4 regions of the Streptomyces sp. MK7 genome follow, and region 3 is predicted to be linked to each of the others. Evidence: riboswitches for the same ligand, from Rfam matches in the RefSeq annotation. Region 3 holds a riboswitch; each other region holds the start of a gene.

Region 1 (7,428 bases), on a different contig from region 3:
AGGAGATGGAGCGCGCCCAGGCCCAGCTCGAGCGCGAGTGGCTGGACCGGCTCGGCACGGTCGCGGGCCGCGCGGACGAGCTGTGCCGGTACGCGGTCCTCTTCGGCGACCCGCAGCTCGCCCTGACCGCCGTCAAGCGCGTCCTGGAGGTGACGCCCGAGGATGTCCAGGAGGTCGCCAAGGCGCGCCTGCGCCCCGACAACCGCGCGGTGCTCGTCTACGAGCCGACCACCGCCGACACGCCCGAAGCAGGCGACGCCCAGGACGAGGACGCCGCGGCCACCGACGACACCGAGGAGGCGGCGAAGTGACCGAGCTCGCCACGATGGACTTCCACCCCCAGCCCAAGGCGGGCGAGGCCAAGCCGTGGGCGTTCCCGGCGCCCGAGCGCGACACGCTGGACAACGGCATGACCGTCCTGCGCTGCCACCGCCCCGGCCAGCAGGTCGTCGCCGTCGAGGTGCTGCTGGACGCCCCCCTGGACGCCGAGCCGGCCGGCCTGGACGGTGTCGCCACGATCATGGCGCGGGCCTTCTCCGAGGGCACCGACAAGCACTCCGCCGAGGAGTTCGCCGCCGAGCTGGAGCGCGCCGGCGCCACCCTCGACACGCACGCCGACCACCCCGGCGTACGGCTCAGCCTGGAGGTCCCGGCTTCCCGCCTGGCCAAGGGACTCGGCCTGCTGGCCGACGCCCTCAGGGCGCCGGCGTTCGCCGACTCCGAGGTCGAGCGGCTGGTGCGCAACCGGCTCGACGAGATCCCGCACGAGCTGGCCAACCCCTCCCGTCGCGCCGCCATGGAGCTCTCCAAGGAGCTGTTCCCGGCCACCGCGCGCATGTCGCGCCCGCGCCAGGGCACCGAGGACACCGTCCGCGGCATCGACGCGGCGGCCGTACGCGCCTTCTACGACCGGCACGTCCGTCCCTCCACAGCCACCGCCGTGGTCGTCGGCGACCTCACCGGCATCGACCTCGACGAGCTGTTCGGCCAGACCCTGGGCGCCTGGACCGGCTCGCCGGCCAAGCCGCGGCCCGTGCCGGCGGTGCGCGCCGACGACACCGGCCGCGTGGTCATCGTGGACCGCCCCGGCGCCGTCCAGACCCAGCTGCTCATCGGCCGCATCGGCGCCGACCGGCACGACCGTGTGTGGCCCGCCCAGGTGCTCGGCACCTACTGCCTCGGCGGCACCCTCACCTCCCGTCTGGACCGCGTCCTGCGCGAGGAGAAGGGCTACACCTACGGTGTGCGGGCGTTCGGCCAGGTGCTGCGCTCGGCCCCCGACGGCTCGGGCGCCGCGATGCTCGCGATCAGCGGCTCGGTGGACACGCCGAACACCGGCCCGGCGCTGGACGACCTGTTCACGGTGCTGCGCAAGCTCGCCGCCGAGGGCCTCACCGACGCCGAGCGGGACGTCGCCGTGCAGAACCTCGTCGGTGTGGCGCCGCTCAAGTACGAGACGGCCGCCGCCGTGGCGAGCACGCTGGCCGACCAGGTCGAGCAGCACCTGCCCGACGACTACCAGGGGACGCTCTATCAGCAACTCGCCGCCACCGGCACGGTGGAGGCCACCGCGGCGGTCGTCAGCGCCTTTCCGGTGGACCGGCTGGTGACGATCCTCGTCGGTGACGCGGCGCAGATCGGGCAGCCCGTGGAGGCCCTGGGCATCGGCCGGGTGAGCGTCGTCGCGGCCGAGTAGCGGCCCTCGGGGACACCGTCCGGCAGCGGACGTGAGGCACGCGCGCGTGGGGCCCTGGTGACCGAAGCGTCGTCAGGGCCTCACGATGTCCGAATTGGGGGAGAGGTTGCCTGTCTGCCCTGTGGCATGCGCTACAAAAGTCCGGATCGGTTTGGGAACTGACAGCGCGCCCCTCTAGCGTCGGTCCGGCTGTTCGTCGGGCAGTGCGCCGCACCCGCGGCACCGGACAGCCATCGCCGAGTCCCCGTACGGCGCGAGCCAGGGGAGCCGGGGACCCACCCAGTCCCTGGGGTGAATCGGACACCCGCGCGCGCAGTGAGGGGTCCGTAGGAGACCTTCCTGCTCCGAACCCGTCAGCTAACCCGGTAGGCGAGAGGGAAGGAAAGGACCAGCCTCTACATGGCGTTCACGCGCGCCACCGGGAAGCATCGCCGCCCCAGCCGGATGCACCGCACCACCGCCCGCGCGGTGGGTGCCGCGGCGCTCACCACCACCGGAGTCCTCGGTACTCTCGCCGCCGCACCGGCCCTGGCCGCCGAGGTCCCCGCCCCCGAGGAGACCGGCCTGACCCCGGTCATCACCATCGGCGACAGCATCGCCGAAAAGATCGACGCCCAGGCCGCCGCCCAGCGGCAGGCCGCCGAGCAGAAGAAGGCCGAGGAGGCCGCGCGCCAGAAGGCCGCCGAGCTGGCGAAGAAGGAGCGCGAGGCCAAGGAGCGCGCCGCCCGCGAGGCCGAGCGCAAGCGCCTCAACGCCTTCGTGCCGCCGATCTCCGGCTCGTACGTCTCCACCGGCTACAAGGCCGGCGGCTCCCTGTGGTCCTCCGGCTCCCACACCGGCATCGACTTCCACGCCGCGAGCGGCACCTCCGTGCACGCCGTCGGCGTCGGCACCGTCGTCGAGACCGGCTGGGGCGGGGCGTACGGCAACCAGATCGTGATCAGGATGGCCGACGGCATGTACACCCAGTACGGCCACCTGTCGTCCATCGGCGTCTCGGTGGGCCAGAAGGTCGTCCCGGGCCAGCAGATAGGCCTGTCCGGCGCGACCGGCAACGTCACCGGACCGCACCTCCACTTCGAGGCCCGCACCACCCCGGACTACGGCTCCGACATCGACCCGGTCGCCTACCTCCGCAAGCACGGTGTGAACGTCTGAGCGACTCGCGCAGCCCTGCCCGAAAGCCCCGGCCGGTGAAGCCGGGGCTTTCGGCGTTCCGGGCGCGGCGCTGTCCAAAAAATATCCATGGATTCCGGCCCGCCGTCGGAAATTCCCGCTCACTGGAATAGAGTCACGGAACGGGCGTCCGGTGTGGCGCACAACGGGGATTCCGGCGGGATTCAGGCGGAGGTCGGTCATGCGTATTCCGGCGCACTCGGTGTGCACGGCGATCCGGGACGACATCGTCGCCGGAGTCCATGAGCGCGGCAGCCGGCTCACCGAGGAGGTCCTCGCCCGCCGCTACGGCGTCTCGCGGGTCCCCGTGCGAGAGGCCCTGCGCACCCTGGAGGCCGAGGGCTTCGTGGTGACCCGGCGGCACGCCGGGGCGTGCGTGGCGGAGCCCACCGAGCAGGAGGCCGCCGACCTGCTGGAGATGCGGCTGCTGCTGGAACCGCTGGCCGCCTCCCGGGCCGCCCAGCGCCGCACGGAGGCCCATCTGAAGGTGTTGCGCGGCCTGGTCAGGCTGGGGCAGGAGCGGGCCGCGAGCGGCGGCGGCGAGGAGCTGCGGTCCCTGGGGAGCTGGTTCCACGAGACGCTCACCCAGGCCTGCGACAGCCCGGCGCTCACCGCCATGCTGACCCAGCTGCGGCACAAGATCGCCTGGATGTACTCGGTGCCCGTCCCGGCCGACCCCGTGGAGTCCTGGGCCGAGCACGGTGCCATCGCCGACGCGGTGGCGCGCGGCGACGGCGAGCGCGCGCGGGCGCTGACCGCCCTGCACGCCGAGCGCGCGACCGCCGCCCACCGCGTGAGGACTTCGCAACGTCCCGTAAACACATCGGGAGCGCGGAATTAACGTGAGGGCCGTATACAAAGAGGGGAATTCGGAGTGGGGGTATTTGCCCTGCCCGTTTTCATGGACGGCTTTCAAGTGCGTCGGAATTTCGTTCGGAGCGTTGTGCGGTCGATTCGTCTGAGCCGATCCACTGCGTCGACCCTCCGAGCCGGTCTACCCGGCCGATCTGATGAGGCCGATCCGCGGCCGGTCCGCTCAGGGACGAGCCGGAAAAAGCGAAGCCGCGCCGCCCGGCCCGGGCGACGCGGCTTCGGTGCTCGAGACGCGACGTCAGCGCTCGATCGGACCGTCAGACCGTCTCGGGAAGCTCCTCGAGCCCCTCGGAGACCAGCTTGGCCAGCCGGTCCAGGGCGGCGTCCGCGCCCTCGGCGTCGGAGGCCAGGACGACCTCCTCGCCGCCCTGGGCGCCGAGGCCGAGGACGGCCAGCATGGAGGCGGCGTTGACGGGGCTGCCGTCGGCCTTGGCGATCGTCACGGGGACACCTGCGGCCGTGGCGGCCCGGACGAAGATGGAAGCGGGGCGGGCGTGGAGGCCCTCGGCCCAGCCGACGTTGACGCGGCGCTCAGCCATGTGATGCTGCCCTTCGGTGTATCAGGGTTGTCTAGACCAGTTTCCCACACGTGGAGCACGCCCGGAGCGGCACGGTGTCCCGTTCCGGAATGCGTCGGACCGCGGCCTCGATCCGATGGGTGTCCTTGCGCGGTTCCTCCACAGACTGCCTCGCGCCGTTGTCGGACGCTAGCCGTACTCTGGGCCCCATGCAGACCTCGTCGGACCGGCATGAGTATCCCGCCCACTGGGAGGCCGACGTGGTGCTGCGCGACGGCGGCACCGCACGGATCCGCCCCATCACCGCCCAGGACGCCGACCGCTTGGTCAGCTTCTACGAGCAGGTCTCGGACGAGTCCAAGTACTACCGCTTCTTCGCGCCCTATCCGCGTCTGTCCGCGAAGGACGTCCACCGCTTCACGCACCACGACTTTGTGGACAGGGTGGGACTCGCGGCCACGATCGGCGGCGAGTTCATCGCCACCGTACGCTATGACCGCGTCGGCGCCGGTGGCGTGCCCGCCTCCGCACCGGCCGACGAAGCGGAGGTCGCCTTCCTGGTGCAGGACGCCCACCAGGGGCGAGGAGTCGCCTCGGCCCTCCTGGAACACATCGCGGCCGTCGCCCGCGAGCGCGGCATCCGCCGCTTCACCGCCGAGGTGCTGCCCGCCAACACCAAGATGATCAAGGTGTTCACCGACGCCGGGTACACCCAGAAGCGCAGCTTCGAGGACGGCGTCGTACACCTGGAGTTCGGCATCGAGCCCACGGACCGCTCCCTGGCCGTGCAGCGCGCGCGGGAGCAGCGCGCCGAGGGGCGGTCGGTACGCCGCCTGCTGGTGCCCGGCTCGGTCGCCGTCATCGGGGTGGGCCGCACCCGCGGGGGCGTGGGCCGCAGCGTCCTGGACCACATCCGCGAGGCGGGGTTCACCGGCCGGCTGCACGCCGTGAACCGCGCCTTCGGCGAGGACCGGCGGGAGATCGACGGGGTGCCCGCCCACCGCTCGGTGCGGGAGATCGAAGGACCCGTGGACCTCGCGGTCGTGGCCGTACCGGCCGAGCAGGTCCCCGAGGTCGTCGCCGAGTGCGGCGAGCACGGTGTGCAGGGGCTCGTCGTGATCTCCGCGGGGTACGCGGAAAGCGGCCCCGAGGGGCGCGAGCGCCAGCGCGCACTCGTGCGGCACGCGCGCGCGTACGGCATGCGGATCATCGGGCCCAACGCCTTCGGGATCATCAACACCTCGCCGGACGTCCGGCTGAACGCCTCTCTCGCCCCCGAGATGCCCCGCCCGGGCCGCATCGGGATGTTCGCCCAGTCCGGGGCGATCGGTATCGCGCTGCTGTCCCGGCTGCACCGGCGCGGCGGCGGCGTGACCGGCGTCACGGGAGTGTCGACCTTCGTCTCGTCCGGCAACCGGGCGGACGTGTCCGGCAACGACGTCCTGCAGTACTGGTACGACGACCCCCACACCGACGTCGCCCTGATGTACCTGGAGTCCATCGGCAACCCGCGCAAGTTCACCCGGCTCGCCCGGCGCACGGCGGCGGCGAAGCCGCTGGTCGTGGTGCAGGGGCCCGGATCGGCCCCCCAGGGGCACACCGTGCGGGCGACACGGCTGCCGCACGCGACGGTCTCGGCCCTGCTGCGGCAGGCGGGCGTGATCCGCGTGGACACCATCACGGAACTGGTGGACACGGGGCTGCTGCTCGCCCGGCAGCCGCTCCCTCCCGGCCCACGGGTGGCGATCCTGGGCAACTCGGAGTCGCTGGGCGTACTGACGTACGACCGCTGTCTCGCCGAGGGCCTGCGCCCGCAGCCGCCGCAGGACCTGACGACGGCGGCGTCCGCGGAGGACTTCCGGTCGGCGCTGTCGCGGGCGCTCGAGGACGAGACGACCGACGCGGTGGTCGTGACCGCGATACCGGCGGTGGGGGAGGGCGCCGCCGAGGACGCGGCCCTCGCCGAGGCCCTCCGCTCGGCCGCGGAGGCGGCGCCCGGCAAGCCGGTCCTGGTCGTCCACGTCGAACTCGGCGGCCTCGCGGAGGCTCTCTCGGCGGCAGCCAGCACGGGCCCACAGGCCGGCGCGCCCGGCACGACCACCCAGCCCAGGACCGAGCCGCAGCCCGGCACGACCACCCACCCCAGGACCGTGCCCCAGCCGGGCACGACCACTCAGCCCGGCATCGAACCTCCGCCCAGCGCGGGCGCGCAGCCCGGGAGCGTCTCCCGGCCCGACCCGGGTCGCCGGTCCGGGACGGAGCCGTGGTTCGGTTCGGCCCCCCTGGATCACCTGGACCCCGAGACCTGCACGGGACCGAAAGCAGGCACGCACCCGAAGCCGAGTCCGGGCCCCCGGAGCATGCCCCCGGCGGCGGCAGCCGGACCCACGCCCGCCGCCACACCGGCAGCCCCGCCCTCCGGTAGCCCCTCCGCCACGGCTTCGGTGGCGGAGCCCGGTCCCGCGCGCCCCGGAGCGCGCTCCCTCCTCATCCCCGCCTATCCCGCCGCCGAGCGCGCCGTCCGGGCCCTCGCCGAAGCCGTCAGGTACGGCCAGTGGCGCCGGGAGGCCGCCGACCCGGGCAAGGTGCCCGAGTACGAGGACATCGACGAGAAGGGCGCCGCCGCGCTCATCGACGGCCTGCTCGCGCGCGGGCAGGGCCTCACGCTCGGCACGGAGGAGACCTGCGAGCTGCTCGGCCGCTACGGCATCCACGTCCGCCGGGCCATCCCCGCGCCCACCCCCGACAGCGCGGCGGAGGCCGCCCGCGCCCTCGGCTACCCCGTCGCCCTGAAGGCCACCGCACCGCATCTGCGCCACCGCGCCGACCTCGGCGGCGTCCGGCTGGACCTGGCCGACGAGGAGCAACTGCGCAGGGCCTACACCGAGTTGACAGAGCTGTTCGGGAAGCCGGAGGAACTGCGTCCGGTGGTGCAGACGATGGCCCCCCGGGGCGTCGACACCGTCGTACGGGCGGTCATCGACCCGGCGGCCGGCGCGGTGCTCTCCTTCGGGCTCGCCGGGGCCGCCTCCCAGCTGCTCGACGACATGGCCCATCGGCTGGTCCCGGTCACCGACCGCGAGGCCACCTCCATGATCCGGTCCATCCGGACGGCCCCCCTGCTGTTCGGCTGGCGCGGCTCCGCGCCGGTCGACACACCGGCCC
Region 2 (7,428 bases), on a different contig from region 3:
CCACACCGCACGCTCCGGCGAAGGCGAGCGGGACCGAACTGGCCTGGCTCGCGGGTGACGACCCGCTGCCGTTCCTCACCATGCTCGCGCGCTTCGTGCGGCCGGGCGCGATCCACCTCTACCAGCTGTGGCGTACCAAACGCCGCGGCAGCACGGCCGGTTAGACACCGGCCACGGGCAACCGCCCGCACGTGCGTACCCCGTACCGCCGCAGCCCGGCACCCTCACGCCCTCACGCCCCCACAGCCCCGCATCCACCCGTCGAACCGGTGGCACCGCCGGCCGTGTCCGGCGGTCGTCCCCGCGGTCGGCCACGCCCACCGCGACGGCCCGTGAAGTGACGCATCAGCACGTCCTGGGGAGGGACTTCGTGAACCATCCGGTAGCAGTCATCGGTGCCGGGCCCTACGGCCTGTCCACCGCCGCCCACCTGCGAGCACGCGGCATTCCGGTCCGTGCCTTCGGCGAGCCCATGGTCGCCTGGCGGGACCACATGCCCGCCGGAATGCTGCTCAAGTCGACCCCGGCCGCCTCCACCATCGACTGCCCACGGCGCGGCCACACTCTGGTCGACTACTGCGACGCGGCCGGCATCGAGCGGCTGGTCACCGACGAGGACATCATCCCGGTGGAGACCTTCGTCGCCTACGGCGAGTGGTTCCAGCGCAGGCTGGTGCCCGAACTGGAGCGGACCCGGGTCGTGTCGGTCGACCGGCGGCCGGGCGGCGGCTTCGAGCTGAAGGTGGACTCCGGGGAGCAGTTCGCCGCGCGCGCGGTCGTGGTCGCGACCGGCCTGTCGGGCCTCGCCCATCTGCCGCCCGAGCTGGCCGGCGCGGCACCGGACGGCCCCGCACCCGCCGGCGGGGTCTCCCACAGTTCCCAGCACCACGACCTGACCCGGTTCGCCGGCAAGGAGCTGATCGTCGTAGGTGCCGGCCAGTCCGCGCTGGAGACCGCCGTGCTCGCGGCGGAGGCCGGCGCGCGGGTGCGGGTGGTGGCGCGCGGCCGCGGCAAGGTCGCCTTCGGCGCCCCGCCCTGGGACCAGCCCAGGCTGCGCCCCGAGTCCCCCTTCGGCCGCGCCTGGTCGCTGTGGGCGCTCAGCCACTACCCCCACCCCTACCGCCGCCTGCCCGCCCAGGTACGCCACTACCTGGCCCGACGGGTCCTCGGCCCGCTCGGCGCCTGGTGGCTGCGCGACCGCTTCGAGGGAACGGTGCCGGTCGTCGAGGTGGCCCGGATCGTTCGCGCCGAGGCGCTCGACGGCCGCGCGGCACTGACCGTGCGCACCCTGGGCAGCAGCACCCGGGAACTGACCGCCGACCACATCGTGGCGGCGACCGGCTACCGCGTCGACCTGGCCGCGCTGGGCTTCCTCGGCCACGAGCTGCGCACGGAGCTCGCGGTGAGCCGGGGTGCCCCGAAGCTCGGGGCGGGCTACGTCTCCTCGGTCCCGGGCCTGTACTTCACGGGGCTGCCGGCGGCGGCGTCGTACGGCCCGGTGATGCGCTTCGTGTGCGGCACGGAGTTCGCCTCACCACGGCTGGCACGCCACCTGGCGGCGGCACACGGCTGAGCATCTCGCGGACGCCGGAGGCGAGTTGGAGGGAGGTGGCCGGTAAGGAGGGGGCCGCGGGGGTCGTCCGGTTCCGGTGGGGCCGGGGGTGCGGCGGATCCGTATTCTCTGATCATGCCCGCTCCCCTTGCCTATGCCCTCATCGCCACCGACCTGGACGGAACGCTCCTGCGCGGCGACGACACCGTGTCCGAGCGGTCCCTGGCCGCGCTCGCGCGGGCGGCGGCGGCCGGTGCCCGGCACCTCGTCGTGACCGGCCGGCCGGCGCCGAGGGTCCGGACGCTGCTGAAGGCCCTGGGCTCCACGGGCCTCGCGGTGTGCGGCCAGGGAGCGCAGCTCTACGACGCGGCGGCGGACCGTCTGCTGTGGTCGGTCACGCTGGACACGGAGACGGCCGAGACCGCGCTCGGCAAGATCGAGGCCGAGGTGGGGGAGGTGTACGCCGCGGTCGACCAGGACGGAGCGGACGGGCTCACGCTCATCGAGCCGGGGTACCGCATGCCGCACCCGACCCTGCCGGCGTCGCGGGTCGAGCGGCGCGAGGAGCTGTGGCAGGCGCCGATCAGCAAGGTGCTGCTGCGCCATCCCGTGCTGTCCGACGACGAGTTGGCCGAGGTGGCCCGTGGCGCGGTCGGTTCGCTCGCCACGGTCACCATGTCGGGGCCGGGCACGGTCGAGCTGCAGCCGTGCGGCATCACCAAGGCGACCGGGCTGGCGCTGGCCGCCGAGCGCCTGAGGCTCGGCCGGCACAGCGCCCTGGCCTTCGGTGACATGCCGAACGACATCCCCATGTTCCAGTGGGCCGCCCGGGGTGTGGCCATGGCCGACGCCCATCACGAGCTGAAGGCCGTGGCCGACGAGGTCACCTTGTCGAACGAGGACGACGGCGTCGCCGTCGTCCTCGAGCGGTTGTTCCCCTAGAGAACAGGTGGGACGACCGATCAGTACGCGCTGAAGACGTTGTCGATCGAGCCGTACCGGTCGGCCGCGTAGTTGCAGGCGGCCGTGATGTTCGCGACCGGGTCGTAGATGTCGAACGAGGTGCCGTCCACGTGGTACGCGTTGAAGGTCGGCTGGATGACCTGCAGCAGGCCCTTGGACGGGATGCCCTTGGCGGCGTTGGAGTCCCAGAGGTTGATGGCCCGCGGGTTGCCGGACGACTCGCGCATCACGTTGCGGTAGATGCCGTTGTAGCTGCCCGGGATGCCCTTGTCGGCCATGATCGCGAGGGACTCGCGGATCCAGCCGTCGAGGTTGTTCGGATAGGCGACCGTGCTCGCGGCCCTGGTGGTGGTGCTCTTGGCCGGGGTGGCGGCGGAGGCGCTGGTGGCGCCGATGAGCGGCAGGGCGAGGACGGCGGCACCGGTGCCGCTGACGGCGAGGGTGCGGACGAGACGAGCGGCGCGGGTACGGCGCTGGACCTGTGCGGGCATGGGAATTCCTCTCCTACGCCTGCGAGGTGAGCTGTCGGGTTCGGGCGGGGAGGTGCCCGGCCGTGTCCCGGAGGACATGGCTTCACCCCAAGCCGTTCCGGCACGGCGTACGACGACGTACGACGCTCCGGCCCGGCGACTTACCTGGGTCCCCCGCTCCTGCCATGAGTGGTTCGGTCGATGGGCATCGGGCGGCGGCAGGATTCGGCGTCCGCTCGATGGACCGGGAACGTATGCGAGAGCACACGCCCGGAACAAGTGCTCGGATTACAGATCGTCCTGTTTGACCTTGATCTGAGGCGTTTGGGGTGCTTGATCCTTTGCTGTTGCCAAGGGTCAACTGGCATGCGGGGGAAGGGAAGGCAAGGAGACGGGGCGCACGGAGGGTCGAAGGCCCGGCGTGACCCAACTCACGGTTTCATGGGACGAGGAGCAATTACGGCTAAGCGGAATATAGATGGCAATAGGGTTAAATCGGGCCATGGAGTGTGCGGGCGTGACGGTCGTCACTTCGGGTGACGTCGTGGCCTGTGTGTACGTGTGCACCTGTGCGCATGTGTGCGAGTGGGGGCGGCCGCGGGTAGGGAGAGGTAAGTCGATAAATATCTGTTCATATGTGGTGAACGAAAACATATCGGGCGTGATCCGATACCGCCTGGCCTGTATAGGTGGGCGCCATCGGTGATCGAAACGTGACCGGATACGCTGACTTGAGTGATGGCAGCGACCTATCGACAAACCGTGTAAGCGCCAGCAGACACCAGCAGACAGGAGACCCCTCGTGACCGTCGTCGGGCCGTTCGGGCTGAGCGTGCGGGACCAGGCTCTCGAAGCCGATGTCCAGGCCGGATTGGCGGCTGTCGAGGAAGGGCTGCTCGAAGCCACCAAGAGCGAGGTCCCCTTCATCACCGAGGCCGCGCAGCACCTGGTCAAGGCGGGCGGGAAGCGGTTCCGGCCGCTGCTCGTGATGCTGGCGGCGCAGTTCGGCGACCCGTACGCGCCGGGGGTCGTGCCCGCGGCCGTGGTGGTGGAGCTGACCCACCTGGCGACGCTGTACCACGACGACGTGATGGACGAGGCCGCGGTGCGGCGCGGAGTGGCCAGCGCGAACACCCGCTGGGGCAACTCCGTCGCGGTCCTCACCGGCGACTTCCTGTTCGCCCGGGCCTCCCAGATCCTCGCCGACCTCGGGCCCGAGGCGGTCCGCGTGCAGGCACTGGCGTTCGAGCGGCTCGTCACCGGGCAGATCCTGGAGACGGCGGGGCCCCAGGACGGACGGGATCCGGTCGACCACTACCTGGACGTGCTGGGCGGCAAGACGGGGTCGCTGGTGGCCGTGTCGTGCCGGTTCGGCGCGATGATGTCCGGGGCCGACGAGACCGTCGTGGACGTGCTGACGCAGTACGGGGAGCGGCTGGGCGTCGCCTTCCAGCTGGCCGACGACGTGCTGGACATCGCCTCCGACTCGCACGAGTCCGGCAAGACCCCGGGGACGGACCTGCGGGAGGGCATCGCGACCCTGCCGGTGCTGCGGCTGCGCGAGCGCGCGCAGCGGCTGGGACTGTCCGAGGACATCGCGCTGTGCGAGCTGCTGGACTCCGACCTGAGCGACGACGCGCGGCATGCGGAGGCGCTCGCGGCGCTGCGGGAGCACCCCGCCCTGGAACAGGCCCGCCGGGACACCGTGCGGTACGCGGAGGAGGCGCGCGCCGCGCTGGCGCCGCTGCCCGAGTGCGACGCGAAGGCCGCGCTGCTTCAGCTGTGCGACGCGGTGGTGCACCGCGCCGGCTGAGGCCGGTCCTCCCCGAAGCGGCCGGCCGGGGCCGGTTCTCCTCACAGATCGCGGGCGGCGTCTCCACCCCACCCCTACGGGATGGTGGAGACGCCGCCGCTTCGTGTCATACCGCAGGCGTACGCGGAGTTGGCTCCGCGGTCTGACGCTTCCGCGCGGCCGATTTGGTCAGATGGAAACCACGGACCACACCACTCCTCACCGATTCGGGTGAGAATGGCGGCTCGGGGTGGGAGCAGTACAGACGGGCAGCCGCCGCCGACGACGGAGGTAAGGCACACATGGCACCGTACGAATCCGACGACACCAGGAACGCGGCGGTCGACGACCCGCACTCGGCGCGGCGCAAGGCCGCGCGCTACGTCGTCCCGGTCGCGGTGGTGGGGGTGGCGGCGGCGACCATCGGGCTCGTCCCCGCACTCGCCGACTCCGGCGACCCGGACCTGCCGAAGATCACCGCGCAGCAACTCATCGAGAAAATCGCCAAGTCGGACGTCCAGCAGCTGTCCGGCACGGCAAAGATCACCACCGACCTCGGTCTGCCGAACCTCGGCGGTCTGGAGAGCGGCCTGCTCTCCGGCGCCGCCAAGGGCGGTGACGGATCGTCGGCCGACCCGAGCACCAAACTGACCGAGCTGGCCGCCGGCACGCACACCCTGCGCGTCGCGGCCGACGGCCCGGACCGGCAGAAGGTCTCGCTGATCGAGAGCGCCGCCGAGTACAGCCTCATCCACAACGGCAAGGACGTCTGGGGCTACGACAGCAAGTCCAACGAGGTCTACCACAGCACCGCGGACCAGGACGGCACCAAGCACCGGGACGAGGTGCCGGCCACGCCCGGGGACTTCGCCGACCAGGCCCTGAAGTCGGTCGACGACACCACCTCGGTGACCGTCGACGGCACCGCGCAGGTCGCCGGCCGGGACGCCTACCGGCTGGTCATCAAGCCCAAGCACGCCTCCGGCACCACGGTCGGTGTGATCAGCATCGCGGTGGACTCCAAGACCGGGATGCCGCTGAAGTTCACGCTCACCCCGGCGAGCGGGGGTGCCGCCGTGGTGGACGCCGGCTTCACCCAGGTCAGCTTCGCCAAGCCGGCCGCGTCCACCTTCGACTTCACGCCGCCCAAGGGCGCGAAGGTCACCGAGAAGAAGGACACCGAGGCGGGCGCGCGCTCCGTCCGGCCGGGGGTCCCGCACCAGGACCTCACCCCGCAGAAGGGGCTCGCCAAGGAGGGCACGAAGGTCCTCGGCAAGGGCTGGAACTCCATCGCGGTCCTCGACTCCGGCACCAAGGGCGGCATCCCGTCGTCCTCCGGCAAGGGGGACCTGGGCGGCTTCCTCGGCTCGCTCGGCGACCACGTCAGCGGGAAGTTCGGCAAGGGCACGGTCTTCTCCACCCGCCTGGTCAACGCCCTGATCACGGACGACGGCAAGGTCTACGTCGGCACCGTCACCAAGGACGCCCTGGTGAAGGCGGCGAACGCCGGACAGTAGGCACGCGAGAGCACGACGGACCGAGGGAGCCGAGGGAGCCGATGGACGAGGTGTCCGCCACGCAGCCGGAGCGGGCCGCGCGGGGTGCGGAAGACGGCGTCATCCACACCCGTGCGCTCACCAAGCGCTACCGAGGCGGGCAGCTCGCCGTCGACGGCCTGGACCTGACCGTCCCGGCGGGCAGCGTCTTCGGCTTCCTCGGTCCGAACGGCTCGGGCAAGACCACCACCATCCGCATGCTGATGGGGCTGATCGAACCCACGTCCGGCACGGCACGGGTCCTGGGGCAGCCCATGCCCCGCTCCTCGCGCGCCGTGCTGCCGCACGTCGGCGCGCTGATCGAGGGCCCGGCGCTGTACGGCTTCCTGACCGGCCGGGACAACCTGCTGCGCTACGACGCCGCCGACCCGACCGCCGATCCGCGCACCCGCGGGGCCCGGGTCGCGGCCGCACTGGACCGGGTGGGTCTGACCGCCGCCGCGGGCAAGAAGGCCAGGGCGTACTCGCTGGGCATGAAGCAGCGCCTCGGACTCGCCGCCGCGCTGCTCCAGCCGCGCAGACTGCTCGTCCTGGACGAACCGACCAACGGCCTCGACCCGCAGGGCATGCGGGAGATCCGCTCCCTGGTGCGGGAGCTGGCCTCGGACGGCACGACCGTCTTCCTCTCCTCCCATCTGCTCGACGAGATCGAGCAGGTGTGCACGCACGCGGCGGTCATGGCCCGGGGCAGGCTGGTCACCCAGGGCTCGGTCGCCGAACTGGCCGCGGGGGCCCGCGGACGGCTGGTGGTCACCACACCGGACACGGCGGAGGCGGCCCGGGTGCTGAAGGAACAGGCAGTCGCCGACGTCGTCGTCACCGACGACCGGGTGACCGGCGAGCCGCCGGAGCGCGATCTCGCCGAGGTGAACGCCGCTCTTGTCACGGCAGGAGTGCGCGTGCGGGGCTTCGGGGTCGAACGTGCCTCGCTGGAGGACGCGTTCGTGGCACTCACGGGGGAGGGGTTCGATGTCGCGGGCTGAGACGGTGCCGGGACCGGCGCGGACCGCCGTGGGCTCTCCGAAGCCGCTGTGGACCCTCGGGCTGCTGCGCAGCGAGCTGGTGACCACGTTCCGGCGCCGGCGCACCCTCGCG
Region 3 (7,428 bases):
CGGCGTACGCGTCGTCCTGCCAGCGCGCCTTCTGGTCGCGCAGCTGCTCGACCCGCTGCTGGGCCTGCCGCTTCTGCCGTTGCAGGTCGGCGATGTCGGCACGCTGGGAGACGTACTGCCGCATCGGGTAGGCCAGGGCGACCACCAGCGAGCAGACCACGAGCGCGAGCAGCGCGGCGCGCCCGGTGAGCCGGGAGCGGCGCGCCTGACGCCGGGTCTGGGAGCGGTAGACGCGGGCCGCGGTCTGCTCCCCGAGCAGCCTGAGCCTGGTCGCGGTGGAGAACCGGTCCCGGTCACTCCGGTCCTTCACGGCCATGGTCCCCGCCTCCCCTGCACACGTACGTACGTCCCCGGACACGGTACGGGACCGGGTACGGGGACGTACGGAGGACTGGCAGGGCCTTGCCTCTTTACGGCTCAGCCCTTGGAGACCTCGACGTGACCGCGGAAGCGCGGGAAGGCGCTGCGGCCTGCGTACACGGCGGCGTCGTCGAGGATCTCCTCGATGCGCAGCAGCTGGTTGTACTTGGCGACGCGCTCGGAGCGGGCCGGGGCGCCGGTCTTGATCTGGCCGCAGTTGGTGGCGACGGCCAGGTCGGCGATGGTGACGTCCTCGGTCTCGCCGGAGCGGTGGGACATCATGCACTTGAAGCCGCTGCGCTGGGCGAGCTCGACGGCGTCCAGGGTCTCGGTCAGCGAGCCGATCTGGTTCACCTTCACCAGCAGGGCGTTGGCGGTGCCCTCCTCGATGCCGCGGGCCAGCCGCTCGGGGTTGGTGACGAACAGGTCGTCGCCGACCAGCTGGACCTTGTCGCCGAGCTTGTCGGTGATGACCTTCCAGCCGGCCCAGTCGTCCTCGAACAGCGGGTCCTCGATGGAGACGAGCGGGTAGGCCGCGACGAGCTCCTCGTAGTACTCCGTCATCTCGGCGGCGGAGCGCTCCTTGCCCTCGAAGAGGTACTTGCCGTCCTTGTAGAACTCGGAGGCGGCGACGTCGAGCGCCAGGGCGATCTGCTCACCGGGGACGTACCCGGCCTGCTTGACGGCCTCGAGGATGAGGTCGAGGGCCTCGCGGTTGGAGCCGAGGTTCGGGGCGAAGCCGCCCTCGTCGCCGAGGCCGGTGGACAGGCCCTTGGTCTTCAGGACCTTCTTCAGCGTGTGGTAGACCTCGGCACCCCAGCGCAGGGCCTCGGAGAAGGACTCCGCGCCTACGGGTGCGATCATGAACTCCTGGATGTCCACGTTGGAGTCGGCGTGCGAGCCGCCGTTCAGGATGTTCATCATCGGCACCGGCAGCAGGTGCGCGTTCGGGCCGCCCAGGTAGCGGAAGAGGGGCAGGTCGCTGGCCTCGGAGGCGGCGTGGGCGACGGCGAGGGAGACACCGAGGATGGCGTTGGCGCCGAGGGAGCCCTTGTTGTCGGTGGCGTCCAGGTCGAACATGGCCTGGTCGATCAGGCGCTGCTCGGTGGCGTCGTAGCCGACCAGCTCCGGGCCGATCTGCTCGATGACGGCGAGGACGGCCTTCTCCACGCCCTTGCCCTGGTAGCGGTTGGGGTCCCCGTCGCGCAGCTCGATGGCCTCGAAGGCGCCCGTCGAGGCGCCGGACGGGACGGCGGCACGACCCGTGCTGCCGTCGTCGAGGCCGACCTCGACCTCGACCGTGGGGTTGCCTCGGGAGTCCAGGATTTCCCGGGCTACGACGACGTCGATGGACGGCACGAGCATCTCCTTCGTGGATGTGACGCTGAAAGTGCGGGGCTTGTGAGCCTTGCGGCTAGAGCCTAACCGTCCCGGGGCCCCGGCCGACCGACCGACCGTCCCGTGGACAGGGTGACGGTACACATTGTTCCCGCCCGAAACAAAAGGGCGGGGCGGAGATGCGGAAAGACAAGGGGAACGGCCGGTGAAGAAAAGCCCCCGCCCCGGCGCGTACGGGGGAACACGCGCCGGGGCGGGGAGTCCGTGGGGACGGGGGCCCGTGGGGACGGGGGCCCGTGGGCCGGGAAGCCCGCGGGACCGGGGGTGCGGGCCTGCGGCTTGCGCCGCCCGCCGCCTACTTCAGGTGCAGCTGCTGGCCGGGGTAGATGAGGTTCGCGTCCTCGACGATGTCCTTGTTCAGCTGGAACAGCTTCTCCCAGCCGCCCTTGACGTGGTGCTCGGCGGCGATGGAGCTGAGCGTGTCGCCGGAGGCCACCTTGTACTCGCCGTCGCCCTTCTTGACCTTCTTGCCGGTCGAGGTGGTGACGGTCTTCTTCGGGGCCGGACGCGTGGCGGAGCGGTTGGCGGCCTGCTGCTCGGTGGAGCGGGTGGTGGTGCTCTTGGTCGTGGTGCTCTTGGCGGTGCTGCCGGTGGAGGCCGCGGCACCGCTGTACGGGGTGCTCGACAGCCCCTTGCCGCACACCGGCCAGGCGCCCTTGCCCTGACCCGCCAGGACCTTCTCGGCGACGGCTATCTGCTGCGCCTTGGTGGCCAGGTCGGCACGCGGGGCGTAGGCGGTGCCGCCGTACGCGGCCCAGGTGGAGTTGGTGAACTGCAGGCCGCCGTAGAAGCCGTTGCCGGTGTTGATGGACCAGTTGCCGCCGGACTCGCACCGGGCGACCGCGTCCCACTCGGAGGCGGTGGCGGCGGAGGCGTTGCCGGCCGCCATCAGCGGGCCGGCGACGGCGGCGCCGGCGACACCGGCGAGTGCGATGGCGCGGATGGCCTTGGAATGACGACGGTGCTTGCCCTTGCCGGAAAACAGCATGGATGGATCCCCTCACCGACGCCTGCGAGGTGAGCTGTCGGGTTCGGGCCGGTTGAGTTGCCCGGCCGTGCCCCTGGAGAGGCACGGCTCCACCCCAAGCCGCTCGGGCGAACTGCCCGGTGCGGCACTTACCTTGGGTCCCCCGCTCCTGCCTACGGCGCTTGACGCGACGACTGTTCCCGTACGGCCGCTGGCAGGATTCGGCGTTGCGGCAGCCGGGGCTCGCGATGGCGAGCGGTCATGACCGTAGACACGCGATCCGCCCGATTTCAAAGACGATCAGGGCTTCTGAGACTCATCCCACACTTTCACCGAATGGGACATTCGGCGCGAAATATGACGCGAACTCCCGCTAGTTCTGGGCGTTTTCGACCGGGACATCCAGGCTCTGACCGGCGACGATCTGGTTCGGGTCGGAGCCGATGGCCGCCTTGTTCGCATCGTAGAGCGCGTGCCACCCGCCCTGGACGTCAAGGGAGTCGGCGATGGATGCCAGCGAGTCGCCGGCGCGGACGGTGTAGGAGCCGGCGGAGGCGGTGTGCGCACCGTCGTCGTCCCGGGAGGCGTGCCGGCCGCCGCCGGCCGCCGCCGGGCTCTCCGCCGGGTCCTCGGCGGCGCTGCCACCGCGGTGCCGGCCGGTGCCCAGGGCTCCGGTGTCGACGAGGGCCGAAGAGCCGACGTTCTGCCCGGAGTTGTCCGAGTCGTCACGGTCGGGCGCGGTCGAAGGCGACGCTCCGGGCGTCGCGGCACCCTCCGTACCCGATCCGGGCGTCGCGCCCGACTCGGAGGTGCTGCCCTTCTTTCCGGGCGTAGGGTGCGAATCGGACGGATTCGCGGGGGATCCGGCGGACGAATCGCCCGAAGAGGAGGATTCGGAACCGGAGGCGGAATCCGAAGAGGATCCGGACGAACCGGAGTCGCCGGCGTCCTGCGACGAGTCACCGAGCCCGGGGTCGCCCACGTCGGGCGAACCGTACGATCCGGGTGTGTCACTCGACCCCGACGATCCGGACGCACGCGACGAGTCGGAGGAGTCCGAGGAACCGGAGGAACCGGAGGAACCGGAGGAACGGGACCCCGAGGACGAGCCGTCGCTCACACCCGTGTCGACCCTCGCGGCACCGGAGTCCTTGGTGAGCCCGGAGAGCAGGCCGCAGGTGGGCCAGGCCCCGGGGCCCCGGTCGGCGAGGATCTTCTCGGCCACGGCTATCTGCTGGGACCGGCTGGCCTGGTCGGCGCTCGGGGCGTAGTCGAGGCCGCCGTACGTCTCCCAGTCGTCCTGGGTCAGCTGAAGGCCGCCGTAGTAGCCGTTGCCGTTGTCGGCGCTCCAGGAGCCGCCCGTCTCGCACTGCGCCACCTTGTCCCACGTGGTGCCGTCGGCCGCGTGCGCGCCGGTCGCGCCCAGCAGCGGGATGGCGATGGCGGAGCCGGTCACTCCGGCGGTGACGAAGAGGGCCGGAGCCTGACGGGGGCGACGGTGGCGACCGTTCCCGGAAAGCATGCAAGGACCTTTCGGCGACAACAGGGACCGGCGTGGCGGGTGATGCTCGTACGCCACGCTGATGCGTGAACGTATCGGCTGACGATCCTCCGTCACAAGTTCATGCCGCGCAGATCACGTGAAGATCACACAGTTGAACGTGTGTCACCTTTGCGTCCGTCAAGACTCTCGCGCCGGGGTGAAGCGGACGGGCAGCGTCCGCAGTCCGCGCATGATGAGCCCGCCGCGCCAGCGCAAGTCGGCCGGATCCGCGTCGAGTCGGAGATCGGGCAGCCGGGTGAGGAGGGTGGCGAGCGCGGTCCGGCCTTCCAGGCGGGCGAGCGGGGCGCCGAGGCAGTAGTGGATGCCGTGCCCGTACCCCAGGTGCTGGTTGTCGCGCCGGCCGAGGTCCAGGGTGTCCGGGCCGGTGAAACGCTCCGGGTCCCGGTCGGCGGCCGCGAGCACGACGAGCACGGGGTCGCCCGCGGCGATGTCCTGTCCGCCGATGGTGAGCGGCCGGGTGGCGAACCGCCAGGTGGCCAGCTCCACGGGGCCGTCGTAGCGGAGCAGTTCCTCGACGCCGGTCTCCAGCAGGCCGCGTTCGCCACGGGCCAGGGAGCCCTGGAGCCGGTGGCGCTGCTCGGGGTGGGTGAGCAGGGCGTACGTGCCGTTGCCGATCAGGTTGACGGTCGTCTCGAACCCTGCGAAGAGGAGGATGAAGGCCATCGCGGCGGCCTCGTTCTCCGTGAGGTGCTCGCCGTGGTCCGAGGCGCGGATGAGGCCGGAGATCAGGTCCTCGCCGGGGGCCGGCTCGGCGGGCAGGGCCTCGCGCTTCCTGTGGATGAGCTCGGCGAGGTAGCCGCGCATCTTCTTCACCGACCGCGCGACCCCGCCCCGCGGGCCCTTTCCGTGGCGGATCATCATGCCCGCCCAGTCGCGGAAGTCGTCCTGGTCCTCGCGCGGAACGCCGAGCATGTCGCAGATGGCGTAGATGGGCAGCGGGAAGGCGAACTCGTGGATGAGGTCGGCGGTGCCGCGGGCCGCGAACCGGTCGATGAGGTGGTCGGTCAGTTCCTGTACGCGTGGCGCGAACTCGGCGACCCGGCGCGGGGTGAACGCCTTGCTGACCAGGCGGCGCAGCCGGGTGTGGTCCGGTGGGTCGATGTTGAGCAGATGCGTCATCAGCTCGGCCTTGCGCTCGCCGGGGATGCCGGTCTTGCCCTTGGCGTGCGCGGGCTCGTCGTGGTGCGCCGGGTTCTTGCTCAGGCGCTGGTCGGCCAGGGCCTGCCGGGCATCGGCGTAGCGGGTGACCAGCCAGGCCTCGACTCCGCTGGGCAGGCGGGTCCGGTGCACGGGTGCGTGCTCGCGGAGCCAGGCGTAGGCGGGGTAGGGGTTGCCGGCGAACTCCCAGGTGAAGAGGGGAGGCGGGGTGTCCGCGGGGTCGGTGGGCGGCTGGTCGTGCATGGGGCTGACCCTAGTCGTGGGTGGCCGTTCAGGGTTTTCGCCCCCGCCGCCCCTTCCCTTCCCGAACCCGGGGGCTTCGCCCCGGACCCCAAGGGGGTGCGTCGCCAGGTGCGGGTCTGTGGGGACCCCGGAGCCCCGGGCCCCCGCGCCCCTACTTGTCCTCCGTCTCCCTGATCGCGTCCCGGTATGCCCTCGCCGCCGCGCGCAGTGCCGCCTCCGGGTCCACGCCCTCGGACTCGGCGCGGGCCGCCAGGGCCAGAAGCTCGTAGCCGATGCCCTCGCCCTCGGGGAAGGGGACCTCCAGGCCCGCCGTGCGTACGCGGGAGGCCAGTTTGGCGGCGAGGGCGAGGCCGGGCTGGTGGAGGGGGACGCCCTCGGTGACGGACGTGCGGCGCTTCTCCTCGGCCTTGGTGCGCAGCCAGTGCTCCTTGACCTCCTCCGGCGTCGTGGCCGTCTCCTCGCCGAAGACATGGGGGTGGCGGTGGATCAGCTTGGCGACGATGCCGCCGGCCACATCGTCGATGGAGAAGGGCTCGTCCGGGTCCTCCTCGGCGATGCGCGAGTGGAAGACGACCTGGAGCAGAACGTCGCCCAGTTCCTCGCGCAGCTCCTCCCTCTCGCCCTCCTCGATCGACTCCACCAGCTCGTACGCCTCCTCGATGGCGTACTTCGCCAGTCCCTGGTGGGTCTGCCGGGACGACCACGGGCACTCGGCGCGGATGCGGTCCATGACCTGCACGAGGTCGAGCAGGCGGGCGCCGGGCAGGTCGTAGGAGGCGGGCAGCAGCTCCAGCTCCGGCATGGCGGTCCGCCCGGAGCCGGCGAGACGGGCGAGGCCGTCGGTCAGGGCGGGCTCGCCCTCGCCGGTCGCCACCACCACGACGGTCCGCCCGCCGGAGCAGGCGTCCACCAGTTCCTCCGCGCTCGGCGACGCCTCGGCCACGGTGACGCCCGCCTCGCGCAGATACGGCAACTGCGGGTGCGCGGCCGACGCGCACAGCACCTCGTCGGCCGCGTGCAGCGCCTGCCAGGCCGGCCAGGACAGCAGCCCGGGGGCGACCCGGTGGCTGGTGGTGAGCAGGACGATGCGGCCGGGGGCCGGTGGGGTCGTCGTGGAGGCGTGGTCGGTGGTGGTGTTCACGCTTCCGAACGTAACGCACCCGCCCCGGGACGCACGTGGCTCAGGCGGTCTGCTGTGCCGCCGGCGCCGAGACGTTCCGCAGCCACGGGGTCTTGGCGTCGACGCCGCCCTTCTCGACGTCCCAGGCGCCGTAGCGCGGGTTGAGGTCGATGCGGAGTTCGCGGGAGGCGCTGGACAGGGCCTTCCAGAAGGCCGGCTGGCTGGTGTCGGTGTGCAGGGCCATGGCCAGCTTCTGGGCCTCGACCTGGAGGCGGAGGTTCTCGTCGAGGCGCTGCGGCGGCACCCCGTACTGCTGGAGCCAGGCCGTCTCGAGCCCCTTGGAGCCACCCGCCTGCTGCTCGAGGCCGGTGCGCATGTCCTGCACCTCGCGCGGGGTGACGGTGACCCCCGCGTCCCGGGCGGCGCGGTCCAGCACCCGGTCGAGCACCATCTGGTGCAGGGTGTCCCGGGCGAGGGTGCCGGTCCGGGCGACGGCCTGCTCGTACTGCGTCTCGTCGGCCACCGCGGCCCGCTGCGCGCGGCGTACCTCGTCCACCCGGCTCTGCAACTGGGCGACGCTGATCCGCTGTCCGTCCACGACGGCCGCCGCGCCGGGGT
Region 4 (7,428 bases), on a different contig from region 3:
TCACCGCGCGATCCCCGTCGACATCCCCCTCGACGCGCGTACGTCCTGTACATTTTTTACAGATCTCTTTCTGGAGGGATGCGCCATGAACCGACCGTCCGACCACCACGTCCTGCCGGAGTTCACCGAGCTCACGAGCGGCGGACGACGCACCATGGATCCGTACGCCAAACTCCTGGAGGAACGGATCGTCCTGCTCGGCACACCGATCGACGACACCTCGGCGAACGACGTCATCGCACAGCTCGTCCATCTCGAGCACCAGAACCCCGACCGGGACATCTCGCTGTACGTCAACTCGCCCGGCGGCTCCTTCGAGGCCATGGCGGCGATCCACGACACGATGGCGTTCGTCTCCTGCGACGTGGCGACGGTCTGCCTGGGCCAGGCCGTCGCCGCCGCCGCCGTGCTGCTGGCCGCGGGCGCGCCGGGCAAGCGGTCCGCGCTGCCCGGGGCACGGATGGTGCTGCGGCAGCCGTCGCTGCCCGAGCCGGTGGAGGGGCAGGTGTCGGACCTGACCGTCCGGGCGGAGGAGCTGCTGCGCGTGCGGGCCCGCCTGGAGGACATGCTCGTACGGCACACCGGGCGCGGCCCGGAGCAGGTGGCCGCGGACCTGGACCGCGAGCGGGTCCTGGACGCGCGGGGCGCGCTGGAGTACGGGCTGGTGGACCGGATCGTCCCGGGCCGCGACGCCGCACGGACCGCACCGGACGCGGGGTGAGCCGACGATGCTGCCACCCGAGCTGCCGCCGCTGCCCGCGCTGACCCGCGCCGAGGCGGAACTGATCGACCGTTACCTCGACGTGGTGGACCTGCTCGGCCGGATCAACCCCGGCCGGTCCGGCGACACCTACCGGGGCCTGCGGGCCGCCCAGGCCCTGGTCGGCAGGGCGGCCGAGCTGCGCGACGCACTGACGCTGATGCACCAGCGGGGCGAGACGGAGCTGCACGCGGCGACGCTTGCGCGGGCGCTGCGGATCCTGGACGGCGACCAACGCACGGCCCGCGTCACCGTGCCGTCCGCTGGCGCGAGTTGACGCCCTCACAGCCGCACGACGGCCGGGCTGCGGAGACACGGCGCGCGCAGATGGACCGGAACGGACCACATGACGTGCCGCCTTTCGGTGGAAACGGCCATCCTCTTTCGGGGCCGCAGCGGTTGCGCAACGTGCCTGCCCCACTTGGCGCAATGAGGTGTTACGGCGCTGGTCCGGGCCTCGCCCCGGAAAGCGACAGACGTTCGAAGGTATGGGTGTCCACCCGAACGGATGAGTGGTGAGTAACAACACAAATCCCCGGTTTCATTGGGATTTTCGGACATCCGTGAGCCAAGATCCCTGTCTGACGACAAGCCCCCGCCGCAGCGGCGGGGCGGTCCGGGCGGACGCCGAGTCCTGCCGCCGCCCGGACGACCGGTCGACGGCAGTGGATCGGCAGGAGTGGAGGACCCGAGCACGACGGGTCGCCGGTTCGGTCACGCCATGGCCGGGCCGAGCAGCCCTTGGGGTGAAGCCGCGTCCGACGCGGCCGGGCTACTTCGCCAGCCCGAATCCGACAGGTCATCCTTCACAGGCGGCTGACGAAGGGTTGCGCATGACTGCGCTCAATCGTGTCCCGTCGTTCATGGCCCGGGCCGGCACGGCCTCGGCCCTGACCATCGCCGCCGTGGGTGGCTCGATCGTGGTACCGGGCTTCGCGCCGGACGCCTCGGCCGCGGCCCTGGCGACGAAGGCGCTCAAGATCGCGGCGTCCAAGAAGGGCTCCCCCTACCAGTGGGGAGCGACCGGTCCGCGCAGGTTCGACTGCTCCGGGCTCACGCTGTACTCGTTCAAGAAGGCGGGCAAGAGGCTGCCGCGCACGGCCGCCCAGCAGTACAACAAGACCCGCCACATCTCCTCACACAGCCGCAGGGCCGGGGACCTGGTGTTCTTCCACTCGGGCTCCTACGTCTACCACGTCGGCATCTACGCCGGCGGGGGCAAGATCTGGCACGCCCCGAAGACCGGGGACGTGGTGCGGCTGCAGAAGATCTGGACCCGGAGCGTCTGGTACGGCCGGGTCAGCTGACGAGCCCGGGGCGGTGGCGCGGCCGTTGGGCCGCCGCCACCGCCCCGGGCTGCTGCGCACCCCGTCAGCCACGCCGGCCGGCTCCCGCCGGCCCGGTCCGGCCCATGCCTAGGATTCCCGTCGGCCCGCCGTCGTCACGGGGCGGTCCTCGAAGGTCCACGGGAGCTCGATCCAGACCGTCTTGCCGCCCTCGCGAGTGGGCCGCACGGTGAGGCTGCCGCCGCACTCCGCGGTGAGCCAGCGGATGATCACCATCCCCCGGCCGTTGTCCTGCTGGACGGCGGCCGGCAGTCGTCTGGGGAAGCGCGGGTGGCTGTCGGTCACCCCGATGCGCAGCTGTTCGTCACGTTCCAGGACCAGGTCCACCGTGAAGGTGGGTGACTGCCCGAGGGTGTGCTGGACGGCGTTGGTGGCGAGTTCGGAGACGATGAGCCGTACGGTCTCGGCGGCATCCGTGTCCGACGGCAGGCCCCACTCCGCCAGGGTGCCCACCGCATAGGTCCGGGCGGCGGAGACCGAGGCGGGATCGCTCGGCAGAGTGACGGATGCTTCCAGATGGTCTGCCATGGCGACGTCGTCCCTTTCCCGCGGGACCGCGGTCCGACACGGAGCGGATGGTTCGAGTACGGTCCCGGACTGGTGCTTCGCCGTCAGACTGCCACCACCGGGCCGGTCACGGGTGGCGATCCACCAAGATATGCATATATCTGTCGCTCGAAGCGGTGAACTGTGCGACGGCAGAGCGGATTCGGCCCGGGTTTCCGGAGGCTGTCACCGAGGAGCCCAGAAGGAGTGAGGAGCAGTCGATGCAGCACGGTCCCGCGGTGCGCCGCCGCAAGCTGGGCGCCGAACTGCGCGCGCTGCGCGCCGGTGCGGGCCTCACCAGTGGTGAGGCGGCCCGACTGGTGGGCTGGCACCAGTCGAAGGTGAGCCGGATCGAGACCGGCGCGAGCGGGGTCAAACCGGCCGATGTGCGGTTACTGCTGGACGCCTACGCGGTCCGCGACTCCCAGCTGCGCGACTTGCTCATGGTGCTGGCGGGCTCCGACGACGGCGACGAACGGCAGCACTGGTGGCACGCCTATCGAGGCGTACTGCCGCCGACGTACCGGGACTTCATCAGCCTGGAGTCCCAGGCCACCGCGATGCGCACCCTGGAGACCTCGGTGGTCCCGGGGCTGTTGCAGACCCCGGAGTACGCCCGCGCGGTGACCCGGGCCGCCGTGGACGGACTCGACGACGACCGGCTGGACGCCCTGGTGGAGGTGCGGCTGGCCCGGCAGGACGTGCTGCGGGCCGATCCGCCGCTGGAGCTGCACGCCGTGCTCGACGAGGCGGTGCTGCGCCGGGAGGTGGGCGGGCCGGAGGTGATGGCGCGGCAGCTGGAACGCCTGACCAGGGCGGCCCGGCTTCCCCAAGTCCGGCTCCAGGTAATGCCGTTCGCCGCCGGAGCGCATATCGGCATCACCGGTCCTTTCGTAATCTTTTCATTTTCGAACACTTCTGATCTGGACGTCGTTGTTCTCGACCACTTGACGAGTAGCCTCCATCTCGAACGGAAAGAAGACCTAGAGGCCTACACCGAGGCCTTCAACTCCCTTCGGTACCACGCGCTTTCGATCGAGGACTCGTTGGAGTTCATCGCCGCGATACACCACGACAAGTGACGGCACGGCACGCAACCGCGTAAGGAGGCACCATGTCCGCTTTGCTGCGGCACGTACCTTCCCCTACCGATCTGCACGGTGTGCGGTGGCTGCGCAGCAGCTACAGCACGGGAGCCAACAACTGCGTCGAGACGGCCCGGCCGGCCTCAGGGCCGTGCGCCGGACTGCTCGCCGTGCGCGACTCCAAGGACCCGACCGGACCCGCACTGCTCTTCTCCCCCGAGAGCTGGGCGGACTTCACGGCCGCGGTGCACCGCATCTGAGGTCCGTATCCGGTGGCGCACGGCCGTGTCACGCCGACTCATGGCCGCGTTTCGCCGATCACCCGTACAGCGCGTTCGATCTGAGCCCCAAAGAGGTCGGCACGGGCGGTCAGCCGGAGCCGTGAGATGCCGTCGGGCACGGAAGGAGGACGGAAGCAGCCCACGGCCAGGCCCGCCGCACGGCAGTCGGCCGCCCAGCGCACGGCGCTCTCCGGGGAGGGCGCCCGCACGGAGACCACCGCGGCGTCCGGGCGCACCGCCTCGAGCCCCGCGGCGGTCAGGCGTGCGTGCAGTTCGGTCGCCACCGTGCGCGCCCGCACCGCCCGCTCCGGCTCGCGGCGCAGCAGTCTCAGGGCGGCGAGGGCCGCCCCGGCCGCGGCGGGGGCCAGGCCCGTGTCGAAGATGAACGTCCGGGCCGCGTTGATCAGGTGTTCGATCACCCGGGCAGGTCCGAGCACGGCCCCGCCCTGGCTGCCGAGCGACTTGGACAGCGTGGCCGTCACCACCAGGTCGTCGGCGCCCGCGAGCCCTGCGGCGTGCGGGGCGCCGCGGCCGCCGGGGCCGAGGACGCCCAGGCCGTGGGCGTCATCGACGACCAGCCCCGCGCCGTGCTCCCGGCAGGCCGCCGCGAACTCGGCCAGCGGGGCCGCGTCGCCGTCGACGGAGAACACCGTGTCGGAGACGAGGACCGCCTCGCCGGCGTGGGTGCCGAGCGCCTTGCGCACGGCCTCCGGGTCGGCGTGCGCGACGACCTGTGTGGTGGCGCGGGCCAGCCGGCAGCCGTCGATGAGCGAGGCGTGGTTGCCCGCGTCGGAGACGATCAGCGAGCCGTGCGGCGCGAGCGCGGCGACCGCGGCGAGGTTGGCGGCGTATCCGGAGGAGAACACGAGCGCCGCCTCGAAGCCGCAGAAGTCCGCCAGCTCGCGCTCCAGTTCCGTGTGCAGCTCGGTGGTGCCGGTGACGAGCCGGGAGCCGGTGGAGCCGCCGCCCCAGGTGCGCGCCGCCACGGCGGCCGCGTCGGTCACCTCGGGGTGGCGGGCCAGCCCCAGGTAGTCGTTGCTCGCCAGGTCCAGCAGCGGCGAGTCGGCCGGGCGGGGACGCAGGGTCCGTACGAGTCCGGCCCGGCGGCGTGCGTCCGCCTGCTCGTCGATCCAGCCGAACGCCATGGTTCCTCCGCGCTTTTGTAGGCAGTGCACAGACACTAGCCGGACGACCAGCCGGGCATCGTGTGGCAATACCCACACGTCGAACCGTCGGTAGTTGTGCAAACTCTCCTTGGCCGGGGGCAGTCCCTTAGGACAGGATCAGCTCTCATGGACCTGCTGAACACGCTGCTGGACAAGGGGCTTCGGCGCGAGCTGCCGACCCGCGAGGAAGCTCTGGCCGTGCTGGCCACCTCCGACGACGACCTGCTCGATGTGGTGACGGCGGCCGGAAAGGTGCGCCGCCACTGGTTCGGCCGACGGGTGAAACTCAACTATCTGGTCAACCTCAAGTCGGGCCTGTGCCCCGAGGACTGCTCCTACTGCTCCCAGCGGCTCGGCTCGAAGGCGGACATCCTCAAGTACACCTGGCTCAAGCCGGACGAGGCCTCGCGGGCCGCGGCGGCCGGGCTGGCCGGCGGCGCCAAGCGGGTGTGCCTGGTGGCCAGCGGTCGCGGCCCGACCGACCGTGACGTGGACCGGGTCTCGGAGACCATCAAGGCCATCAAGGACCAGAACGAGGGCGTCGAGGTGTGCGCCTGTCTCGGGCTGCTCTCCGACGGCCAGGCCGACCGGCTGCGCGAGGCCGGGGCCGACGCCTACAACCACAACCTCAACACCTCCGAGGCGACCTACGGCGACATCACCACCACCCACACCTACGCCGACCGGGTGGACACGGTGACCAAGGCGCACGCGGCCGGGCTGTCCGCCTGCTCCGGGCTCATCGCCGGCATGGGCGAGAGCGACGAGGACCTGGTCGACGTGGTGTTCTCGCTGCGCGAGCTGGACCCGGACTCGGTGCCGGTGAACTTCCTCATCCCGTTCGAGGGCACCCCGCTGGCCGAGGAGTGGAACCTCACCCCGCAGCGCTGTCTGCGGATCCTCGCCATGGTCCGGTTCGTCTGCCCGGACGTGGAGGTCCGGATCGCCGGTGGCCGCGAGGTCCATCTGCGCACGATGCAGCCGCTCGCGCTGCACCTGGCCAACTCGATCTTCCTCGGTGACTACCTGACCAGCGAGGGCCAGGCCGGCAAGGCCGACCTGGAGATGATCGCGGACGCCGGGTTCGAGGTGGAGGGCGCCGACCAGGTGACGCTGCCGGAGCACCGGGCGTCCGGCGGCTGCCACGACGGCGCCCCCGGTGGCTGCCACGAGGGCGGCGTGTGCGGCACCGCCGCCGACGCGGCCCCCTCTGTGAACGAGCCCCGCACGGATCTGGTCGCCGTACGCCGCCGGGGCGCCGGAACGGACCTCGCCCCCAATGCCTGATCTGCCCGACCGGAGCGTGTCCGAGCTGCTGGAGCTCGACCGGCGGCACGTGTGGCACCCGTACGGCCCGATGCCCGGCCGTCAGGAACCGCTCGTCGTGGAGTCGGCGAGCGGGGTCCGTCTGAAGCTGAGGCTCGCCGACGGAACCGAAGACGAAGTCGTGGACGGCATGTCGTCCTGGTGGGCCGCGATCCACGGCTACAACCACCCGGTGCTCAACGAGGCCGCCCGTGCCCAGCTGGGCCGGATGAGCCATGTGATGTTCGGCGGGCTCACCCACGAGCCCGCCGTCCGGCTCGCGAAGCTCCTTGTCGACATGTCGCCCGACGGTCTGGAACATGTCTTTCTCGCCGACTCCGGCTCGGTCTCGGTCGAGGTCGCGGTCAAGATGTGCCTGCAGTACTGGCGCTCGCTGGGCCGCCCGGCCAAGCGGCGGCTGCTGACCTGGCGGGGCGGCTACCACGGCGACACCTGGCAGCCGATGTCCGTGTGCGACCCCGAGGGCGGGATGCACGAGCTGTGGACCGGCGTGCTGCCGCGTCAGGTGTTCGCCGAGGCGCCACCGGCCGAGTACGAGGAGGCGTACGCCGCCCGTCTGCACGAGCTGATCGAACGCCACGCCGGTGAACTGGCGGCCGTGATCGTCGAACCGGTGGTGCAGGGCGCGGGCGGGATGCGGTTCCACTCCCCCGCCTATCTGCGGGTGCTGCGCGAGGCGTGCGACGCGCACGACGTGCTGCTGGTGTTCGACGAGATCGCGACCGGGTTCGGCCGCACCGGCGCGCTGTTCGCGGCGGAGCACGCGGCCGTGACACCGGATGTGATGTGTGTGGGCAAGGCGCTGACCGGCGGCTATCTGACGATGGCGGCGACGCTGTGCACCGCGCGGGTGGCCGACGGGATCTCCCGGGGCGAGGTGCCGGTGCTGGCGCACGGTCCGACGTTCATGGGCAACCC

The links. Region 3 has a riboswitch for cyclic di-AMP ahead of R2S09_RS24385 (transglycosylase family protein). Riboswitches for the same ligand answer to the same signal wherever they lie in the genome.
Positions count from the first base shown of each region.
Region 1: it holds a riboswitch for cyclic di-AMP, as region 3 does, so the genes downstream of both, R2S09_RS23005 (M23 family metallopeptidase) here and R2S09_RS24385 (transglycosylase family protein) in region 3, are expected to answer to the same signal.
Region 2: it holds a riboswitch for cyclic di-AMP, as region 3 does, so the genes downstream of both, R2S09_RS22350 (transglycosylase SLT domain-containing protein) here and R2S09_RS24385 (transglycosylase family protein) in region 3, are expected to answer to the same signal.
Region 4: it holds a riboswitch for cyclic di-AMP, as region 3 does, so the genes downstream of both, R2S09_RS20695 (C40 family peptidase) here and R2S09_RS24385 (transglycosylase family protein) in region 3, are expected to answer to the same signal.

Region 1 is NZ_JAVACL010000021.1:135,640-143,067, reverse strand. It holds gene R2S09_RS23015 (pitrilysin family protein) at 1-311, shown strand, start outside; gene R2S09_RS23010 (pitrilysin family protein) at 308-1,696, shown strand; cyclic di-AMP (ydaO/yuaA leader) riboswitch at 1,921-2,083, shown strand; gene R2S09_RS23005 (M23 family metallopeptidase) at 2,096-2,854, shown strand; gene R2S09_RS23000 (GntR family transcriptional regulator) at 3,054-3,713, shown strand; gene R2S09_RS22995 (HPr family phosphocarrier protein) at 4,003-4,284, opposite strand; gene R2S09_RS22990 (GNAT family N-acetyltransferase) at 4,473-7,428, shown strand, end outside.
Region 2 is NZ_JAVACL010000020.1:117,991-125,418, forward strand. It holds gene R2S09_RS22335 (ATP-grasp domain-containing protein) at 1-164, shown strand, start outside; gene R2S09_RS22340 (FAD-dependent oxidoreductase) at 371-1,573, shown strand; gene R2S09_RS22345 (Cof-type HAD-IIB family hydrolase) at 1,688-2,494, shown strand; gene R2S09_RS22350 (transglycosylase SLT domain-containing protein) at 2,515-3,006, opposite strand; cyclic di-AMP (ydaO/yuaA leader) riboswitch at 3,010-3,195, opposite strand; gene R2S09_RS22355 (polyprenyl synthetase family protein) at 3,788-4,798, shown strand; gene R2S09_RS22360 (DUF2092 domain-containing protein) at 5,080-6,294, shown strand; gene R2S09_RS22365 (ABC transporter ATP-binding protein) at 6,336-7,316, shown strand; gene R2S09_RS22370 (ABC transporter permease) at 7,303-7,428, shown strand, end outside.
Region 3 is NZ_JAVACL010000024.1:24,681-32,108, reverse strand. It holds gene R2S09_RS24395 (septum formation initiator family protein) at 1-316, opposite strand, end outside; gene eno (phosphopyruvate hydratase) at 418-1,725, opposite strand; gene R2S09_RS24385 (transglycosylase family protein) at 2,054-2,746, opposite strand; cyclic di-AMP (ydaO/yuaA leader) riboswitch at 2,751-2,916, opposite strand; gene R2S09_RS24380 (transglycosylase family protein) at 3,099-4,247, opposite strand; gene R2S09_RS24375 (cytochrome P450) at 4,407-5,690, opposite strand; gene R2S09_RS24370 (nucleoside triphosphate pyrophosphohydrolase) at 5,842-6,831, opposite strand; gene R2S09_RS24365 (SurA N-terminal domain-containing protein) at 6,872-7,428, opposite strand, start outside.
Region 4 is NZ_JAVACL010000018.1:49,305-56,732, reverse strand. It holds gene R2S09_RS20705 (ATP-dependent Clp protease proteolytic subunit) at 86-721, shown strand; gene R2S09_RS20700 (hypothetical protein) at 729-1,037, shown strand; cyclic di-AMP (ydaO/yuaA leader) riboswitch at 1,376-1,590, shown strand; gene R2S09_RS20695 (C40 family peptidase) at 1,594-2,067, shown strand; gene R2S09_RS20690 (ATP-binding protein) at 2,176-2,634, opposite strand; gene R2S09_RS20685 (helix-turn-helix transcriptional regulator) at 2,874-3,734, shown strand; gene R2S09_RS20680 (DUF397 domain-containing protein) at 3,767-3,997, shown strand; gene R2S09_RS20675 (8-amino-7-oxononanoate synthase) at 4,036-5,163, opposite strand; gene bioB (biotin synthase BioB) at 5,311-6,471, shown strand; gene R2S09_RS20665 (adenosylmethionine--8-amino-7-oxononanoate transaminase) at 6,464-7,428, shown strand, end outside.